DNA from 4 places in the Pengzhenrongella sp. genome. Region 3 is predicted to be linked to each of the others. Evidence: riboswitches for the same ligand, from Rfam matches in the RefSeq annotation. Region 3 holds a riboswitch; each other region holds the start of a gene.
The links. Region 3 has a riboswitch for S-adenosylmethionine ahead of VIM26_RS24075 (aminotransferase class V-fold PLP-dependent enzyme). Riboswitches for the same ligand answer to the same signal wherever they lie in the genome.
Positions count from the first base shown of each region.

Region 1: another riboswitch for S-adenosylmethionine. It lies ahead of VIM26_RS19920 (LLM class flavin-dependent oxidoreductase); the one in region 3 lies ahead of VIM26_RS24075 (aminotransferase class V-fold PLP-dependent enzyme).
Region 2: another riboswitch for S-adenosylmethionine. It lies ahead of VIM26_RS16035 (thioredoxin family protein); the one in region 3 lies ahead of VIM26_RS24075 (aminotransferase class V-fold PLP-dependent enzyme).
Region 4: another riboswitch for S-adenosylmethionine. It lies ahead of VIM26_RS00825 (hypothetical protein); the one in region 3 lies ahead of VIM26_RS24075 (aminotransferase class V-fold PLP-dependent enzyme).

Region 1 is NZ_DATCNW010000346.1:15,250-18,648, reverse strand. It holds gene VIM26_RS19925 (hypothetical protein) at 1-610, opposite strand, end outside; SAM riboswitch class IV at 791-899, shown strand; gene VIM26_RS19920 (LLM class flavin-dependent oxidoreductase) at 1,237-2,388, shown strand; gene VIM26_RS19915 (hypothetical protein) at 2,400-3,356, shown strand.
Region 2 is NZ_DATCNW010000275.1:14,659-18,057, forward strand. It holds gene VIM26_RS16020 (serine hydrolase domain-containing protein) at 1-117, shown strand, start outside; gene VIM26_RS16025 (hypothetical protein) at 166-384, opposite strand; gene VIM26_RS16030 (DUF4395 domain-containing protein) at 508-984, opposite strand; gene VIM26_RS16035 (thioredoxin family protein) at 977-1,510, opposite strand; SAM riboswitch class IV at 1,546-1,659, opposite strand; gene VIM26_RS16040 (hypothetical protein) at 1,774-1,968, opposite strand; gene VIM26_RS16045 (hypothetical protein) at 2,058-2,708, shown strand; gene VIM26_RS16050 (sensor histidine kinase) at 2,714-3,399, shown strand, end outside.
Region 3 is NZ_DATCNW010000418.1:39,997-43,395, reverse strand. It holds gene VIM26_RS24085 (O-succinylhomoserine sulfhydrylase) at 1-761, opposite strand, end outside; gene VIM26_RS24080 (rhodanese-like domain-containing protein) at 827-1,276, opposite strand; SAM riboswitch class I at 1,282-1,383, opposite strand; SAM riboswitch class IV at 1,534-1,646, shown strand; gene VIM26_RS24075 (aminotransferase class V-fold PLP-dependent enzyme) at 1,686-3,062, shown strand; gene VIM26_RS24070 (pentapeptide repeat-containing protein) at 3,341-3,399, opposite strand, start outside.
Region 4 is NZ_DATCNW010000017.1:6,104-9,502, forward strand. It holds gene VIM26_RS00820 (FdhF/YdeP family oxidoreductase) at 1-1,192, shown strand, start outside; SAM riboswitch class IV at 1,445-1,556, shown strand; gene VIM26_RS00825 (hypothetical protein) at 1,602-2,081, shown strand; gene VIM26_RS00830 (hypothetical protein) at 2,258-2,620, opposite strand; gene VIM26_RS00835 (hypothetical protein) at 3,300-3,399, shown strand, end outside.

The DNA.
Region 1 (3,399 bases), on a different contig from region 3:
GGTCCACGGCGCTGATCCGTTCGGCCTCGGCCACGGCCTCGGTCTGGATGCGCAGCGCAGTGGCGACGACCTCGTAGTCGCGGACGAAGTCCGCGGAGCTCTTCGCGCCCACCACGACGCTCATGCTCGTGGCGGCCGTCTCGCCCTTGTAAGCCTGCCGAGCCAGCTGCCCGACGGCGAGGTCGGCTTTCGCCCCGCGCGAATCATCGGCGCCGATCGTCGAGCTGATCGCCGCCTCCTGGGCTTTCGCGTCCTTGAGCCGCGCGGCGTCCAGGATCGCCTCGCGCTGGGCGCCTTCGAGCTCGGCCTTCGCCGCTGCGAGCTCCGCCCGTGCGACCGGCAGGCGCACCTGGGTGGCCCGCAGGTCGCGCGACGCATGCGCGAGGGCGGTCGTCAGCCCCGCGATCGACGCCGCGATCGCGTCCGCGGCATGCGCTGCGTGGGCCGCCCTGGCCTCCGCGGCCCGGCGCGCCGGGCCGTAGTCGTCGGCGGACGCCGGGCCGGCGAGCGTGATCAGCATGGCGAGCACCACGAGCCCGGCGGTGAGCGAGGATCCGACGGTGGCTACGGCCGAGCGGCCAAGTGATCGCGCCGCGCGTGGCTTGGTCATCGGCTCGAACCTTCCGCTCGCTTCACGTCGTGGTCACGCTGCTGGGTAGATGGGGTCGAGCGGCCGATCCTGCCATACCCAACCTGAGCCGCCGCTGAGGACCCGGAGTTCCCACATCGTGGGCACATTCAGGTATTCATTGACTCGGGCCACCCCCGGGCCTAACGTCCCGACCACTGCAGTCAAGAGCGCCAGCAGATAGCCCCGGCTCGCTGGCCGGCAACCCACTTCTCGCAAGAGCGCTGTGGGTGCTTCTTGACTCGGCCCCGCAAGGGGCAACGCGCGAGGTCGACCAGGTGTCGACGAAGGAGACCGACCATGGCACGGACAACGAGGCGCGACCTGCCGTCGCGCACCGCGTGGTCCTTGCCGTGCCCAGCCACGGGCGCGCTGCTGCGCTCGTGTCTGTGTCCGTGTTGTTGAACCGGTGACCGCAGGCCGCGCAGGCCGCCGCCGCTCTCCCCTTCAGGGCTCTGCCCGCTCTGCCCTCGCACGCCGATCCCGGCCCGCGAGCGCCGGACGGCTGTGCGACGCCCTCCCGCCCCGACGCGCGAACCCGAGCCGCGGAGCCCGTACCGCCCGCTGCGCTCACGCGCCCCGCCTTGCCCTGCGAAAGCGATGACCCCATGCCGAAGGCCTCCCCGTCCCGTCCGCTGCACCTCGGTGTCGACCTGTCCGACGCCGGCGCCCATCCGGCGGTCGGGCGCACCCAGGGCACCAGCGGCCAGCGCCCCTTCGACCCCGAGCGCCTCGCCGCCCTCGTGGCGACCGCGCAGCGCGGCGTGCTCGACTTCGTGCTGTTCGACGACGCGTTCTCGCTCCAGCCCCGCAACGGGACCCGTCCAGGTCGCCTCGATGCGGCGCTGATCTCGGCCCGGGTGGCACCGCCGTCGTCCGGCATCGGCATCGTCGCGACGATCGACACGATCCACACCGAGCCGTTCCACGTCTCCAAGGCGATCGCGACGATCGACACCGTCAGCCGGGGCCGCGCCGCCTGGCAGGTGGGCGTCTCGACGTCCGAGGCGGAGGCGGGCCACTTCGGACGGCGACCCGCCGCAGGGGAGGCCGCGGCCCTCGCCGAGGCCGACGAGGCGATCGAGGCAGTCACCCGGCTGTGGGACAGCTGGGAGGACGACGCCGAGATCCGCGACGTCCCCTCCGGGCGGTTCGTGGACCGCGGGAAGCTGCACTACGTCGACTTCGACGGGGTGCACTTCGCCGTCAAGGGACCGTCCACCGCGCCGCGTCCGCCGCAGGGCCAGCCGCTCGTCGTCGTGCGGGCCGGCTCCGAGCCGGAGCTCCGGCTCGCGGGGCGGCGCGCCGACGTCGTCCGGATCCGCGCGACCGACCTGGACGTCGCCGGTCAGGCCGCCGCAGACGTCCGCCGGGAGGCCGCGCGGTGGGGACGCGATCCCGCCGAGCTGCGGATCCTGCTCGACGTCTACGCCATCATCGGGCCCGACCCCGCGGCGTCGGCCGAGCGTCGCTCGCTGCTCGAGAACCTCGACGGCGCGTCCGTGGACACCGGCTCGCTCGTGCACGTCGGGACGCCCGAGGATCTGGCGCGGGTGCTGCGCGAGGGTGTCGCCGCCGGCGCCGTCGACGGGTACACGGTGCGCCCGGCCTCGCTCGAGACCGACCTGCACGGCCTGGTGGACGGCGTGATCCCGTTCCTCCAGCATGCCGGCGCGTTCCGGCGCGCGTACCCGGGCGCGACGCTGCGCGACACGCTGGGCTTACCCCGCCCCGCGAACCGCTACGCGGCGATCGCCTGAGGACCGCGGCGATGACCACGAGCACCTCGCGCCCGCGCAAGCAGATCCACCTCGGCGCCCACTTCCCGGGCGTCAACGACACGACCGTCTGGAGCGACCCCCGCTCGGCCAGCCGGATCGAGTTCAGCTCGTTCGAGCACCTCGCGCGGCACGCGGAGGCGGCCAAGCTCGACTTCCTGTTCCTGGCCGAGGGCCTGCGGCTGCGCGAGCACAAGGGCCAGATCTACGACCTGGACGTCGTCGGGCGTCCCGACACGCTGCCCCTGCTCGCGGCTGTCGCCGCGAGCCCCCTGCTCGCCGCGGAGCAGTTCGGCACCATCGCAGCGCTGCACCGCGGGCGCGTCGACCTGGGCGTGGGCCGCGCGTGGACGCCGCCGTCGGCCCCGCCCGACGACGGCGCCCCGCTCCCCGGACCGGCTCCACACGATCCGGGCGCGCTCCGCGTCCCCGCCGCACCACCCGGCCTGGGCTCCGACCCGGCTCGACTTGAGCGGCTCAAGGCCCAACAACGGGTCATCGGCGCCGCGCGCTCGCCGGCCTCGCTGCGCGCGGAGCTCGAGCAGATCCTCGCGCTGCGCTCCGGCGAGCTCGTGGACGACACCGGCTACACCAGCCCGGCCGTCGAGGGTGCGGACTTCGAGCTCTGGGTGCTCGCCTCCTCCGGGGGCGAGAGCGCGCGGACGGCGGCCGAGCTCGGGCTGCCGCTCGCGGCGAACTACTACGTCAGCCCTGCGACAGTGCTCGAGACCGTCGCCGCCTACCGGCGCTCGTTCCGGCCCGGCGTCCTCGATCAGCCGTACGTGATCGTGTCGGCCGCCACCGGCGCGGACGAGCTGATCGTGACGAGCATCGCGCACGACCCCCGGGACGCGCTGCGTTCGTTCGAGCTCCTCGCGCAGGTGTGGTTCGACGTGGTCCCGGTCGGACGAGACCTCGATCGCGCACCCGCGGTCGCGTTCTCGCATTAGCACCGGCACCCCGTCGCGCGGACCGCCTCCCACGGCGGTCGAC
Region 2 (3,399 bases), on a different contig from region 3:
GTCGATCCTGCCGCTGGTGTCGCGTGCGTCGTGCTCACCGACCGCGACTTCGGGGCCTGGGCCGTGGACGCCTGGCCGCCGTTCACCGACGCGGTGCTCGCCGAGCTGCGCGGCTGACGACCCGCTCGGCTGACCGGCGGCCGGGCCGGTCAGCCCCGGCGCGGCTCAGTCCAGGTTCGACATCAGCGTGGTCGGGATGATGTACGCCAGCCCGCACAGCAGCATGGCGGCCCCGAACAGGATCCCGGACGCGTGCTCGAACGCGACCGACATCAGGTAGAACCCGCCGATGAACAGGGCGAGGCAGAACACGAACATGACCACCCGGAGCGCGCCGGGTGCGGCGTTGGACTCCTGCGCAGGCGTTGAGTCAAAGATCGACATGGTGAGTTCCCCCGGGTTGGTGACGACGCTGATGAGCACAGCGGGCGCCGCGCCTGTGCGGGCCCACGTGGGCGAGGATATCGCCGCCGTCGGCCTGGGGAGGTGAGGTGCCCAGGATCCGGCTCAGTGCTGCGGCCTCCAACGCTGGAGCAGCAGGTACATCTCGCAGCCGAGGCACAGCCCGAAGGCCGCGTTGAGGAACGCGGCCACCAGTGCCACCGCGGCGCTGATCGGCACCGCGAACGGAACCCCGGCGGCGGCCAGGATCAGCCCGACGCCAACGACGATCAGACCGACCAGCTGGGCGAACCGCGGGGGACGCGGGTCCTCGAGCTCGGTCGGCGGCCCGAGGCGCGGGCGGATCCAGGTCCGGTAGGCGAGGCCCTGCACGGTGCCCGCGACGCCGCGGGCCACCCCGAGCGCGAACAGCAGCGCCACCACCGCGAGCAGCGCGGTGGCCGCGGTTCCGCCGCCGAGCAGCAGCACCAGGACCAGCAGGGTCGCGGTCACGCCCGCCCCGAACCTCGGGCCGCGCGGGTCGATGCCCGACGGCGTCCCGCGCGGGGTGGACGGCAGGTGCGTGCTCGGCGAGTCAGACATCGATGCTCCTGGGGGAATCCGCGATCTTGGGCGGGCCGTGCGTGACGTGCCGCAGCGCGGCGACGGCCCGAGCGGGTGTGAGCGGGCCGGAGGTGCGGGACCGGACGGTGCCGACCGCGTCGACGACCAGCACGGTCGGCGTGCGGTAGACGGAGAAGCGCCGCACGAGGTCCATGTGGTCCTCGGACGCCAGGTTGACGTGCACGACCCCGGGCTCACCGGCCGCCAGCTCGGTCAGTGCCCGGCTGACCTGCGGACACGTGCTGCACGTCGCGGCGGAGAACTGCACGAACGTCGCCCGCGCACCCAGTTCGTGGCCCAGGTCCGCGCTGGTCAGGCCCGCGGCGCCGGCCAGCCCGCTCGGCAGCGACCGGAACCGGGCGGCGCGGCGGCGAGCCACCCACCAGACCGCGCTCGCGGCCACCAGCAGGGCGACGACCAGGCACGCGCGCACGGCGAGCCCGGGCCCGGCGGCGGGCGCGAGCGTGACCAGCCCGGATCCCGCGAGGTCGAGCGGTGCAGCCACGACGGTCCTCCGACAATCCCATGGGGCCTTGGTGCACCCCGCGCTTGCCCGGGTCGACCGACCCGGACCAGGTCGTCACCCGGGGCACCCCGTCGCGGACGAAGGGTTGCCGGCCAGCAAGCCGGGGCTGTGCGCTGGCGCTCATGACCTGCACCGAGCATCCGTCAGCCCGCGCCGGTTGGCCAACGTTCGGACAGAACTTCTCGAATGCTGGACGAGGGGTGCCCGGGTGGCCCGCAGCCGCCTGACGACGCTGCGTCCGGTCAGCCGGGCGGGCGCCGCCGTCCGGCCCGTACGAGGAGCACCAGGCCGACGACGACGAGGATCGGCCCGACGATCGCCCAGGTCGTCACCCCGGTCATCGCGCTCCCGGCGAGGTAGCCGAGACCCTGCAGTGTGAACACGACACCCATGAGGACGAGGACCGTTCCGAGCGCGAGGGCGAGTGTCTTTTGCACGAACTCATCGTGCCGTACTGCAGGCGCGGTACGTCGCTTCCCACTGACGGGCGACGACGGGGTGTCGGGCGGCGGGGGAGACTGGTGTCATGGTGAACTCCATCCGCATCGCGGGTCTTGCGGATGTCCCGGCGATCGCGCGGATCACCCGGGAGGGACAACAGCCGCCCGGTGTGGAGCCGGAGGTGCTGACGCGGACCGCACGGTTGCTCCTGACGCACGTCGCGTTCGAGTATGGCGCGCTGTGGGTCGAGCAGCTCGACGACGGGTCGATCGTGGGGGCCGTGACGGCCATCCCGGCCGGGCAGCTGCCGCCGCCGCCGGCCGTGCTGCGCAACATCGCCTCCCAGCTCGGCGGGTCGGCGCCGGGTGGAGCCGAGGCGCTGCTGGGCCGGGCACTGCTCTGCGAGCTCCGGCTCGGCGAGCCGAGCTGGCTGCTGCTCGAGATCTCGCAGGCCTCGGCGCACCGGACCGGTGATCCCGCGTTGCTCCTGGCTGCGCTGGCGTGGACCGCCGCACAGCCCGATCCGGCGCCCGGCCCGGTGATGGTGCTGGCCGACTCCGATCCCGAGCGCGCAGCGGCGCAGGCCGCAGGTTTCGTCGAGCGCCGGACCTGGGGGCGGCGCTGGACCCGGTGGCTCGGGGTCGCGACCTCGGAACCGAGCACGGACGGTGTCGAGCCGCTCGGGGCGCTCGACCTCCAGTTCGACCTCGACACCGTCGGATCGGGAACGGGGTAGCCGGCGTGTGGAACCCGGCGAGCGCCGCCGACGTCGATCCGCTCGGGGTGCACCCGTGGCTCGACCACCAGGTCGCGCGCCGTCGGGCTCGCCGGGTGGTCGACGTCGCCGTCGGCGCCTGCGTGCTGGCCCTCGCGCTCGGCGCCATCTGGCACGAGCACATCCCGGCGGGACCGGCGCTCGGCACCCTCGCGCTCGCGGCCGTCGTCGGCGGGGCGCTGCTCTTCCGCGCGCGCTGGCCCCTGCCGGTGCTCGCCGTGACGCTGCTGGGGGTCACGGCAGCCCTCGTGGTCGACGGGGCGACCCCGTCGATGATGGTCGCGAGCCAGATCGCGGTGTTCTCCGTGGCGATCCACCGACCGCGTCGCGTCGCCGCGGTCGCCGCGGTCGTCAGCGCGCTCGTGCTCTTCGCGGTGGCCCGGACGAACGCCACCGGGCCGATCTCCGAGGCACGCACTCTGATCGTGGTGGTCTGGACGGCGCTCGCGTTCGCTATCGGGATCGCGGCGCGCGCCCAGCGGGCCTACGTCACCGAGCTCGCCGAACGGATCCGGCGCGCGGACGAGACCCGCGAGCAGGAGGCGCGCACCAGGGTCGTCGAGGAGCGGGTGCGGATCGCGCGCGAGCTGCACGACGTCGTCGCGCACCACATCGCGGTGATCAACATCCACGCGGGCCTTGCGCGCCGGGC
Region 3 (3,399 bases):
AGCGACGGCCCGGTGTTGCGCAGGAACAGCTGGACCGGCCCGTCGATGAACTCGCGTGAGCCGAGGATCGCGCCGCCGAGCACGCGGCCCTGGCCGTCGATGTGCTTGGTCGCGGAGTAGACGACGACGTCGGCCCCCTGCGTGAGCGGCAGCTGCAGCACGGGCGTCGCGAACACGTTGTCGAGCACGACGACGGCGCCGGCCGCGTGCGCGAGCGCGCTGACCCGCTCGACGTCGACCAGGTCCTGCATCGGGTTCGACGGGGTCTCGAAGAACACCACGGTCGCGGGGGTCGCGAGGGCGGCCTCCCACTGCTCGGGCACGTGCGCGTCCACGTAGTCGGTGTGCACGCCCCACTTCGCGAGGATCTCGTTGAAGATCACCAGGCTCGAGCCGAACAGGGCGCGCGCCGCGACGATCCGGTCGCCGGACTTCACCAGCGCCGCGAGGGTGGTGAACACCGCCGACATGCCGGTCGCCGTCGCGCAGCACGCCTCGGCGCCCTCGAGCAGGCGCAGGCGCTCTTCGAACGTCGAGACGGTCGGGTTGCCGTAGCGGGAGTACACGAACCGGTCGTTCTGGCCGGCGAACGCGGCCTCGGCGTCGGCCGCGCGGTCGTAGACGAAGCCGGTGGTGAGGAACAGCGCCTCGGAGGTCTCCGCGAACGGCGTGCGGACGTGTCCGCCGCGCACCGCGAGGGTGTCCGGGCGCAGGCGGTCCACGGGGAGGGAACCGTCGTCCCAGGCGGCCGGACCGGGCACGCGGTCCGGGCCGTTGCCGGGGAAGGCGTCCGGGGCGGTCCCGTCGCCGGGCACGCGGTCGGCGCTCACGCCTGGCTCCATGGGAGGCCGGCTGCTCGCCAGCCGGTCGCGCCGCGGTGTCCGGCGCGGTCGACGCCGCCCTCGAAACCCTCGAGCACGTTGTACGCCGGGCCGAGCCCGGCCGCGGTGGCCGCCTGTGCCGCGGCGATGGACCGCACGCCGGAGCGGCACAGGAAGACGACCGGGCGACCGTCGCCTGCGGCCAGTCCGGCCGCGGCGAGCTGGTCCAGGAATCGGGGGTTCTGCGCGCCGCTCGGGTAGCCGATCCACTCGACAAGCGCGGGCGCCCGGCCGAGCGAGCCGACGTCGGGCACCCCGACGTAGCGCCACTCGGCGGCGGTGCGCACGTCGACCAGGACGGCGCGCTCGTCGCCCTCGAGCAACTCCCACGCCTGTGCAGGAGTGAGGTCACCCGCGTAGGTCGTGGGTTTGGCAGGGTCGGTCGTTGTGCTCATATGCGCCTCCATCGTCCTGGCGGTAGCACCCTCGCCCGCCGCCCGGAGGCTTTGGGGGGTTGCTGCGGCGTCAACGAGCCAGATCTCTCGGCCGCTCTGGATGGTGCTCCGGATGCTACGTCCCCAGCCCGGTCGAGTCCAAGCGCCGAACGGGTGCCGTCCGACCAGTGAGACATTTCCGACCATTTACTAGACATTTGGCGATCGGGGGCCGACCGGGTTGACAGTCCTGCGGGGCGTGGTCGATTCTCTTCACAGGTCATGAGTGCCAGCAGATAGCCCCGGCTTGCTGGCCGGCAACCCTCCTCCGCGGCGGGGTGCCCCGGGTGACGACCTGGCCTTGGCCAATCGGCCCGGGCAAGCGCGGGGCCTCACGACGTGGTCCCGATGGACCTACCGGAGGCATTTCATGTCTGTGATCACCGAGAGCGCGACCTGCGCGCCCACCCGCACCGACGCCCGCTCGACCGGGCCCGGCGCGCTGCTGCCCGTCGTCGGCGCGGCGACCCGCGTGCCGCTGATCGACGGCAGCACGCGCACCTACGCGAACCTCGACTCCGCGGCGAGTGCCCCCGCGCTCGAGGCCGTCGCGGCCCGGGTCACCGAGGTGCTGCCGCTGTACGCGAGCGTGCACCGCGGCGCCGGGTACCTGTCCCAGGTGTCGACCGCGCTGTACGAGGCGTCGCGGCACACCATCGAGCGGTTCGTCGGAGCGCGCGAGGACGACCTCGCGATCATCACGCGCAACACGACCGACGCGCTGAACCTGCTCGCCGGCTGCGTGCCGCCCGGCGGCAAGGTCCTCGTGCTCGACGTCGAGCACCACGCGAACCTGCTGCCCTGGCAGCGCCTGAACGCGACCGTGCTGCCCTTCGAGGACACCGTCGCCGGGACGCTCGAGGCGCTCGCGCGCGAGCTCGCCACGACGTCATACGCGCTGGTCGCGACCACGGGCGCGTCGAACGTGACCGGCGAGGCACTGCCGATCGACGACGTCGTGCGGCTCGCGCACGACGCCGGCGCGCGCGTCGTGGTCGACGGCGCCCAGCTGGTGCCGCACCGCGGCTTCTCGCTCGCCGAGACCGGCGCGGACTACGTCGCGTTCTCCGGGCACAAGACGTACGCGCCGTTCGGCGCGGGCGCCCTGGTCGGCCGGCGCGACTGGCTCGACGAGGGCACCCCGTACCTCGCGGGCGGCGGCGCCGTGAAGCACGTGCGGGTCGACCGGACGCTGTGGACGACGGCGCCCGCGCGGCACGAGGCCGGCTCGCCCAACGTGATCGGCGCGATCGCGCTGGCCGAGGCGTGCGAGACGCTCGCCGCCCTGCCCGACGGCGCGCTGGAGGCCCATGAGCGCGAGCTGCGCCTGCTGCTCGTCGGCGGCCTCGTGGCGATCGACGGCGTCGAGGTCGTGCGGATCTGGGCGGACTCCGTCGAGCCGATCGGCGTGGTGACGTTCAACGTCGCCGGGCACGACCCGGGCCTCGTCGCGGCCTACCTCGCGGCCGAGCACGGGATCGGCGTGCGGGACGGCAAGTTCTGCGCGCACCCGTTGCTGGCCCGGTTGGGCGTGCCCGCCGGTGCGGTGCGCGCGAGCATCGGCGTCGGGACGGATGCCGAGACGGTCGACCGCCTGCTGGTCGGGGTCCGCGCCTACCTCGCCGACGGCCCGACGGCGACCTACGAGGTCGTCGACGGCTGCTGGACCGTCCAGAACGACCCCCGCCCGCTGCTCGAGCTGCACGGCCTGTCGGCGCTGGCCGGCACCGCCGCCGCCTGCGCCTGACGGTCCGGGCGCGAGTCGCCCCGGCCGCGAGTTCGCTTGTTTGATGCGAGTTCGCCGTTCGAAACCGGCGAACTCGCACCAATATGGCGAACTCACCGATCACACCCGGAAGCACCCCAGAGTTGTCAGACCCAACGCGGGCCAGGGACCGCGCAGCGTCTGACAACTCCGGACTCGCCGCTTTGCACTCGCCCGCGCCCGAACCCCTCCGCCGAGAGTGGAGTAACCGCCTTGTTTTGACGTTTCAAACGGGCGGTTAGTCCACTCTCGGCGGAGTCTTACTCGCGGACGGTGAGGCCCAGGTGGGTTGCCAGGGGGCCGGACATCTCGATCAGCT
Region 4 (3,399 bases), on a different contig from region 3:
GAAGGCCGTCGCCACGATCGCCGAGATCATCAACCTGCTGCTCTTGCGCGGCAACATGGGCCGTCCGGGTGCCGGTGCTTGTCCCGTTCGCGGGCACAGCAACGTCCAGGGCGATCGGACCATGGGCATCTGGGAGAAGCCGCCCCAGTCGTTTCTCGATGCATTGCAGGTGGAGTTCGGGTTCGACCCGCCGCGGGAGCACGGCTGCGACACGGTGGAGTCGATCCGGCGCATGCGGGACGGTGGTGTCAAGGTGCTCGTCGCGCTCGGCGGCAACCTCGTGTCCGCTGTGTCGGACACGACTGTTGCGGAGGCCGCGATCCGCAGCACGCGGCTGAGCGTGCAGATCTCCACCAAGCTCAATCGGTCGCACGCGGTGACCGGTGAACAGGCGTTGATCCTGCCGACGATGGGCCGCACCGAGATCGACGTCCAGGCCAGCGGTCCGCAGTTCGTGACGGTCGAGGACACGGTCTGCGCTGTGCACGCGTCGAGCGGGAGGCTGCAGCCCGCCTCACCGTTGCTGATTTCTGAGGTCGCCATCGTCAGCCGCATGGCCGCCGCGACGCTGGGCGCGAAGGTCGCGGTGGACTGGGCGGCTTTCGAACGCGACTACGACGCCGTCCGCGACCACATCGCGCGAACCGTGCCGGGTCACGAGGACTACAACCGCCGAGTGCGCCAGGAAGGGGGGTTCGTCCTTGCGCACGGGCCGCGCGACGAGCGGAGGTTCCCTACGAAGAGTGGCAAGGCCATGCTCTCCGTCAACGAGCTCGAGACCACTTATGCGCCGCCGGGCCGGCTGCTGCTGCAGACGCTGCGGTCCCACGACCAGTTCAACACGACGATCTACAGCCTCAACGACCGTTATCGCGGGGTCCACAACGGGCGCAGGGTCGTGTTCGTGAACCCGGACGACCTGGCCGAACTGGGCGTCGAGGACGGCGCGTGCGTCGACCTGCACAGCGAGTGGCCCGACGGCGTCGAGCGCGTCGTCGAGCAGTTCCGGGTCGTCTCCTACCCGACGGCACATGGCTGCGCGGCGGCGTACTTCCCGGAAGCGAACGGGCTGGTGCCGCTCGACAGCACGGCCGAGCGCAGCAACACCCCGACGTCGAAAGCCGTGGTCGTGCGGCTGGAGCCGGCCCGCGTGCACACTCTGGCTGCTGGACGCGCGGTCACGTCGCGCTGATCGGGCGCGCCGAGATCTTCAGACGCGACGCTACTGCGCAGGGTGATCCACCCGCCATCGAGCGTGTCGATGTAGCCGGGTGCAAGGCACATGCACCCTCATCTACTCAGGCACGCCCCCTTCGACCAGTCGCGAGGCCCCGGGAGGAGCCGGCGGGCTGCTTCCCAGGGTGTCGCGCCGGGCTGACGGCGCTGAAAGTACCCAGACCTGCTCACTGAAATTCCCCACCCCGCCCGACTACGATCACTTCTAGGTCAAGAGAGGCAGCGCTAAGCCCCTGAGCTAGCTGCCCGGCAACCCGGCTTCGCCTGGGTGCCCCTGAGGGAAGACCCGGCCCAAACGCACGTGTCGGCAAGCGCGGATCACCGGGCGACAGCCGCGGGGTCCCTTGAGTTCGGGGAGTGCCGTCATGTCCAAGAAGATCGATCCGAGGTCGTCGGGTCAGCTGCCCATCCCCGACCTGCACCGTTTGGGCTGCACCGCCTACATTGCCGGGCACAACGTCCACTGGATCCAGGCGCTGCACACGTCGGACAAATCCGAGGTGTCCGCGCAATCGTGGCGCGGACAGCTAGTCACCGTGGACGGTGAGGTGCTAACGGTCCGCAAGCCAGAGGACCACCTCATCCGTTTCCGGAACCACGACCCTGCCCGGCTGGTCGCTGTCCTCGAGCGCACTGGTGTAGACGTGCTCATCAACGACCAGTACGCCATCTTGCGGGTTGGCTCGTTCTGCTTCTCGATCAAGGCCGACAGCGGGGAGCCGCTCGGACCGTGCCCGATCGATCAGCTGCCGCCGAATCTGACAGCTGAGCAGATCGTGGCGCGTGTTCGCACGCACGGTGGCTTCAGCCTCGATCCACGTGATGAAGTTGGTCTCGCGGGCTGATCGAGAACGACGAATGCCATTCTGAACTGGGGCGATGGCACTCACTTAGGGTTCCAACGCACCATTGGGACCCCAAATCGCCCGGGCGGTGACCTTGGCGTAGGACCGGGCTCGCTCAGCACGCTGGGTGCCCAGCCGCGCGGGGCTCATCAACGCGCGGTGCCGCACGTGGTCGTTCATCGCCGCGGCCGCCGAGCGGGCGAGTTCATCTCATACCGGGCGGCGTGCTCACGCAGGTACTCGCGCAGGTAGGGAATGGTGAAGTCCACGTAGCCTCGCCCGGCCGCCTCGATGATCCCGGCATCGATGAGGCGGCTCCGGTACACGCTTGCGTAGTACGCGCTCTCACCCATCCGCTCAGCGACTGTCCCGGTGTGCGAACACCCAGAGTCGTGCGACATCGCCAGCAGGTACGTCCGGTCGACCGCAGACAGGTCGCCCAGCGCGGTCTCGTGCACGGTGCTGCCCAGGCGTTTGCGGGCGGCGGGGATGCCCTGGTGGACAGCATCGAGGTCAACGGGGACGTTCTCGCCCGCCAAGGTCCGATAGGGAGGTGGTTTCGGGTGTCGCATCTGTGACCGGCACGCCGCGGGCAGGCGGGTACGTGCGACGTTGGTCACGGCTGCATGACTACCCGGGCCGGCTCCTGAGTGGCTCGGATCGCGGCTGCCCGTGATCCCGCGGTTGTTGACGCCGCGGGTTCAGCTCTCAGGGCGGCGCCAATCGGGCTGTCTGCCGCGGCGGCAGGGCAAGCCAGGGCCGCCGCGGACGCCATCGGCCTCGCCGCTCGCGACGGCTCCACTGAACCGCACGACAAGGCTCTGCCCAACCCGGCGAGAGAAGTGTCCAGATTTCGGCCGCCGTGAGATGCTCAGCTTCCTCCGTCGTCGACGGGCAGTTCCGATCGGATCGGGCCATAGTGTGTCGAACTGGTCTCGGTCAGCGGGCGCCACAGAGCCCGCTAGGGAGAACTCGATGCACTTGCGTCTACACATTCATCTTGCATCAACTGCCCTCATCGCGTTCGTCGGTGCCTTCACGGCCCCGGCAACGGCTGCGACAAGCCCTCAGGATCCCGTGGTGGTCCCTGGTGATTTGGACGGCGCGAGGGCCTTCAGCTTCGGCGTTGGTTCAGATGGGGTGCTGAACGTCGGAAAGACTCTCAATAGCGTTTGAAATTGATCGCTGTGTTCGCTCCTAATAACGCGGAGGGCCACGATGGCTGAAGACGCTCGCCGAACGCAGGACAATGATGGGCGTCGCCGCGTGGGCCCGGGCGGCAGAAAAGATGTTCGCGATTTTGTCTTGCCATATCGCC